One region of the Paenibacillus sp. USHLN196 genome, then DNA from elsewhere that is predicted to be linked to it. Evidence: predicted binding sites of a transcription regulator. Region 1 holds the regulator's gene; the other holds the start of a gene.
The links. Region 1 encodes NrdR, which represses ribonucleotide reductase genes. Its sites were predicted from a motif close to AACACNATATATNGTGTT; they were not measured.

Region 2: WFI24_RS12320 (adenosylcobalamin-dependent ribonucleoside-diphosphate reductase) is a predicted target of NrdR. The motif match lies at 1,664-1,681, and genes of this name have one in related genera.

What each region holds. Positions count from the first base shown of each region.
Region 1 covers NZ_JBBCYH010000004.1:373,172-376,368, forward strand. The annotation lists gene coaE (dephospho-CoA kinase) at 1-328, shown strand, start outside; gene WFI24_RS11595 (lytic transglycosylase domain-containing protein) at 325-888, shown strand; gene WFI24_RS11600 (alpha/beta-type small acid-soluble spore protein) at 969-1,190, opposite strand; gene nrdR (transcriptional regulator NrdR) at 1,307-1,774, shown strand; tRNA gene WFI24_RS11610 (tRNA-Ala) at 1,961-2,033, shown strand; gene WFI24_RS11615 (lysophospholipase) at 2,285-3,097, shown strand; gene WFI24_RS11620 (MarR family winged helix-turn-helix transcriptional regulator) at 3,144-3,197, shown strand, end outside.
Region 2 covers NZ_JBBCYH010000004.1:521,559-524,755, reverse strand. The annotation lists gene WFI24_RS12320 (adenosylcobalamin-dependent ribonucleoside-diphosphate reductase) at 1-1,600, opposite strand, end outside; gene WFI24_RS12315 (DEAD/DEAH box helicase) at 1,986-3,197, shown strand, end outside.

The sequences.
Region 1 (3,197 bases):
TCGTAGAGAGATGCGTGAACGGGCTGCCGCATACGCATTGGAACATCCGGATAAACTTGTGGTATCGGATATTCCTTTGCTGTACGAATCGGGTCTGGAAGATGGTTTCGAGGAAGTTATGGTTGTATATGTTCCAAGATTAGTCCAACGAGATCGCTTGATGAGTCGGGATGGAATGACTGCAGAACAGGCTGAGGCTCGAATGGATGTACAGATGGATATTGAGCGCAAAAAGCAGCTTGCAGACATTGTCATTGATAACAGCGGCTTATGGCCTGCGACGGAGCAGCAAATTGACTCATATCTAAAGCGTAAGGGTTTGTTATGAAAATATTGCGCAAGAAACGTGTACTGTTGTTGATGTTTGTGTCCTTTGTATTGGTATTATTCCTGAATACAAACTGGATGGCATGGTTCTATCCGATTCATTATAAGGAAGAGATTCGTGCCCAATCCCAGAGCTATGAGGTTGATCCGTTTCTGATTGCTTCCATAATCAAGGTGGAGACCAATTTCAAGACAAGCAAGGAATCCAAACGAGGAGCCATTGGACTCATGCAGCTGATGCCGGACACGGCCAACTGGATACTGGAACAAGCCAAAATTCCCGACACTTCGCTGGAGGAATTGAAGCACGAGCCTGAACGAAATATTCAGTTAGGCACATGGTATCTGCGGAATCTGTCTGATCAATTCGATGGTAATGAAGCGGTGATGATCGCTGCCTATAACGCGGGTCCGGGCAAAGTGAACAGTTGGCTTAGAGATGGTGTATGGGATGGCTCATTCGATACGGTGAAGGATATTCCGTTTGGTGAGACGCGTCACTATGTACAAAGAGTCATTTACTATTATAATCAGTATGTAAAGATCTATAATACGTTCTGAGTATATAAGGAAGCACAGAGCAGGCCGGTTGTTCACCGGCCGCTCCATGCTCCTCTGTGTAGCGTATTACAATGCAGATATTATTGGTATTGACCTGCCAATTGCTGTTCTGCAATTGTTACCAGACGCTTCGTGATGTATCCACCGATCGAACCGTTCTCGTAAGAAGTCATGTTACCTTGGTATCCGTCTTGTGGGATGCTGATTCCGAGTTCTTGAGCAACTTCGTATTTCAGTTGTTCGAGGGCTGCGGAAGCTCTAGTTACCACCAGGTTGTTGGAGTTACCGTTGCTTTGTGCCATTGCTGTTCACCTCCTCGCGGGTTGGTAAAAGTATTATGTGTCGGCAATGCATTTTTCATTACAAGATCAGTACAGGCAATATGTGGTAAAAAGTAAAACATGGGAAGTGATCTGATTTGAAATGTCCTTATTGCGCTTTTCTGGGCACCAAAGTCCTTGATTCACGGCCGGCCAATGAATCAAAATCGATTCGTCGCCGTCGTGAATGTGAGCAATGCGCCAGAAGATTTACAACGTTTGAGATGATTGAGGAAACACCATTGATCGTCATTAAGAAAGATGGCAGCCGGGAAGAGTTCAGCCGGGACAAGATTCTCCGCGGGCTTATTCGTGCCTGTGAGAAACGTCCGGTCTCTGTTGAGACGCTGGAGATGATGGTATCTGAAGTAGAGAAGTCTCTGCGTAATACAGCCGATGCTGAGGTCGAGAGTCGCCAGATTGGTGAGTTATTGATGGAGCAGCTGTTTCCAGTTGATGAAGTGGCGTATGTGCGCTTCGCTTCCGTGTATCGTCAGTTCAAAGACATCAATATGTTCATGAAAGAACTGAAATCCCTTTTGTCCAAAGACAATCTGGAGGATTAGTGAAGTGGGTAAAGGGAGAAGAGCAGTCTGGGGTTCCAGTCCGTATGTGCCAGTGAAATCGGTTGTTCTTCTCCAATCACTTTGCGTCATGAAAAAGTGATTGACAGCGAAAGCTGGATTTTATATGATATAGAAGTCGCCTGTGGAACATAGCAGAGCTGGACAAGCTTATCAATTTCATATCCTGGGGCCTTAGCTCAGCTGGGAGAGCGCATCGCTGGCAGCGATGAGGTCAGGGGTTCGATCCCCCTAGGCTCCATAGTCAAGAACGCCATCACAATATTGTGATGGCGTTCTTTGTTATATGTTTCTGAGAAAATGAACCTATGATTGATTTTGTGTAAGCGCTTCAATTTATTGTAGACAAAAGGAACGTACAGATGATATTGTTTTCATAAGAAACTATATTGTTTTTAATAAATATTATTTTATTGTAGTAAAGTACATTATATGTGCCTAAGACAAAGGATTTTATCTGAATGTTCTTGAGCATCACGAAGGAGTGGGATAATGATGAGCAAAATCGAGACAACAATTGAAACCTTTGACAGTACTCGGCTATATTCGAGTAAGAATTTAGTTAGTGATGCGAAGGCAGCCGTGGTCATTGTTCATGGTCTATGTGAGCATGCAGGGCGCTACGATTATGTGACCGAACAACTAAATAAACGTGGTTTTAATGTGTATCGCTTCGACCATCGCGGTCATGCCAGATCCGAAGGGCAGCGTACGTTCTACAGTGATTTCCACCAGATTATAGAGGATGTCAACGTTGTGGTGGAAAACGCATTGCAAGAGAGCAGCAATCTTCCGCTGTTTGTTATCGGGCATAGTATGGGCGGTTTTGCAACCTCATCCTTTGGAACGAAATATCCTGGTAAGGTTAAAGGCATCGTACTATCCGGAGCGCTCACTCGTTACAATACAAAAGTGGCCGGAGAACTGCCGATGGATCTTCCTGCAGGCACGTATTTCCCGAATGAGCTGGGCAGCGGCGTATGCAGCGATCCCGCAGTTGTATCCGCTTACGCGAATGATCCGCTGGTTGAAAAGCAGATCTCTGTAGATTTATTTAACAGCTTGGGAAATGGCATAGCATGGCTCAAGGAGAACGCCAAGCAGTTTGTAGATCCCGTACTTGTTCTGCATGGGGCCAATGACGGGTTGGTCAGTGAACAGGATTCTCGTGACTTTTACGGGGATATCGCTTCAACTGATAAAACACTCAAAATTTATGCTCATCTGATGCATGAGATATTTAATGAACCGACTCGTGATGATGTTATTGAAGAAGCAATCACATGGATTGAAAAACGGATCTGATTTCAGTAGAGTAAGAGAGAGAATCTGAATATGAAAGGGATTACTCATGAAATTAGATTGGATGGGCGACCATCGGGAACTGATTGAGAAAATTATCAAA
Region 2 (3,197 bases), 150 kb from region 1:
ACGGCTCAATGCCTGTCGAGGTGCCTACCATCGTACCTGTACTTCCCGTCGGCGCTTGTGTGATCAGTGTGACATTTCGAATGCCCTGTTTGCGAATGGCCTCTCCCACTTCAGGATAGGTTGCAACCATGTTTTTCATGAATCCACTCTGTAAATAAGGTTCCGCTTCAAAAGCCGGGAAAGCCCCCTTCTCTGCTGCAATCTCCGCCGATGCCAGATAAGCCTCTTTTGCCATGAATCCATACAGTTTATCCAGAAATTTAAGGGATTCCGGGCTGCCGTATCGAATACGCAGCTTAATCATCAGCTCTGCCAGTCCCATCGTGCCAAGACCAACTCGGCGTTCACGTTGCTGATTCAGTCTGTTTTCCTCAAAATGATAAGGTGTTGCATCGATGACATTGTCCAAAAACCTCGCCGAGATGCGAGTGGTTTCCGCCAGTTCGTCCCATGCCACATCATGATTCGTTTCATCGTAGAATTTGGACAGATTGATCGCTGACAAGTTACATACCCCCCATCCAGGCAAGCCCTGTTCCCCGCAAGGATTAGTACAGATGATCGGATTGAAGTACCAGCTATTGGACATCTGGTTATAGTACTCCATGAACACAACACCGGGCTCTGCTGACTTCCATGCTGATTCAATAATGGTATGCCAGATTTCGCGCGCCTTCAGCGTCCGATAGTGCACCACCGAATGACCTGCGGCTTTCCACTGCTGCATATCCCCATTCCACTCGGTGTCATAGTCCGGATCATTCGTATCGGGGAAAACCAGATCCCAATCTCCGTCCTGCTTGACAGCCTCCATAAATGCGTTGCTCACACATACAGACAGATTGGCATTCGTCACCTGCCCCATGGTTTGTTTTACGGTAATAAAATCAAGTACATCCGGATGCCAGTCATTCATCATCAGCATGAGTGCACCCCTGCGACTTCCGCCCTGTTCAATCAATCCGGTCGTATAACTGAACAAGCCACCCCAGGATACGGAACCGCTGGATGACCCATTAACACCTTTGACCATCGCCCGGCGAGGACGCAAAGAGGACAGATTAATACCTACACCTCCCCCGCGTGCCATAATCTCGGTCATCTCGGTCAGGGTTCTCATGATGCCACCCCGACTGTCTTGCGGAGACGGAATGACATAACAATTGAAGAGTGTCAGCTCATCGCTTGCCCCCGCGCCCGCAGCAATGCGGCCACCGGGCACTAATTTCCAGTCTTCCAACACGGAGCGGAACTTGGACTCCCACGTTGCCTGCTGATTCGCTGTGGATTCGACAGAAGCCATCGCTTTGGCAAGACGGTCCCACATCTCTTCCGGTGTTTTTTCTATATTGAGTGTCAATTTCTCTACGTTCGTCTCGATGATCTCTCCACTTCGAGTCCTTACTTGTACAAGCTGACCCTGACGTTCTATAATTTCACCCACTTCCTTGGTTGGGAACTTGGGATCATCCTTCGTTAATACCAATACAACATCCCCGACCTTGGCATGATTCGAGTCCGCGTCCTTCCAAGCGTATCGGTCCAGAAATATTTTTTCGCTAAGTCCTTCTAATTTGTACGATCGTTGGTTCGATTTCATCATCACGTTCAACCTCCCCGGAATAACAGCTACATGGTTCACTATACGAATAAAATATGATTTAACACTACATATAGTGATATAATTTAAGTATAATACACCATATATTGATTTTCCATGCGACTTTTATCACAGATCTTATTTTATAGACTCCCCTGCTCGGACAAACTCTTTCACACACCCTCATACACATGAATACGACATCTGTGAATTTTTTGGGACAGAAAATATCTGGGGATAACAGCGATTGGATGGTTGTTCTGTCATCGTAGTGTTCGTGCAAATAAACTGTAGTTCAACTTATATAGTTATGAACTGCCTCTCATTCGTCCATACTATTACCTACGAATAGAACGTCATCACGTATGGCAGGGGAGGAAGTACCATGAACCGGAAAAACCCGCACCACACGAATCAACCTGTAGCCGAACTGCCCGTTCCGTTGGAATTCGATCGGAGCTGGATTAATCAATTGGAATCACGACTGGATAAAGGAGGCCCTTGGGGGGATTACAGACTCTTTCAACTTGGCATTCAGGCCGAAGAGACCAACCTGATTCCCAATTTTGATGAGATCCAATGTTTGAAGCATCTACAAGGCCTTACCCCACTCCCTCACCAGATGGACACTGCACGCAGAGTATTATTTGAAATGTCAGGCCGGGCCATTCTCGCCGACGAGGTGGGGCTTGGAAAAACCATTGAAGCCGGTCTCATTCTGAAAGAATATATGGTTCGAGGTCTCGTATCCAAGGTGCTTATTCTCGTGCCCGCCTCTCTTGTGTTGCAATGGGTAAGAGAGTTGAATTCAAAGTTTGGCATCCCTGCTATTGCCCAGAAAAAGGCTTATTCCTGGCAGAATGAAGTGGTCGTTGCTTCCATGGATACAGCCAAACGTGACCCGCATAAAGATATGCTGCTGAATACCGATTACGACATGATCATTATTGACGAGGCCCATAAGCTCAAAAACAAGAAAACAACCAACTATCAATTCATGCTGAAATTGCGCAAAAAGTATTGTCTCTTGCTTACAGCTACACCTGTGCAGAACGATATGAGTGAGCTATTCAATCTGATCAACCTGCTGAAACCCGGTCAACTGGGTCGTCAGGGTGATTTTGCAGCCAACTTTGTCGTCGACAAACGCGTTCCAAAAAATCAGGAACAGCTTAAGAACGAACTTTCCAAAGTCATGATTCGCAACCGCCGCGGTGAAGGCCCCGTTCAATTTACCAAACGGAATGTCTCCAATGTGAATCTGCAACTATCGCCTGAAGAACAGGCGTTGTACGATGGCGTGACTTCCTTTGTGAAGGACCAATATCAGGAAGCTGGCGGCAACCTGAGCAGCATGCTCTCCCTTGTCACATTGCAACGGGAAGTGTGCAGCAGTCGGGATGCTGTATTCGTAACACTCGTTAATCTGTCGAAGAAACTTCCGCTGGACTCTCCCCTTCGGGACAAGATATGGGAACTCGTTGCCCATATTAAAGCGATCAAGGAGAACACCAAAGCGGAGAAAACGATGGAACTGGTTCGAAACATGAATGAAAAAGTAATTATCTTCACCGAGTACCGGGCTACGCAGGAGTAT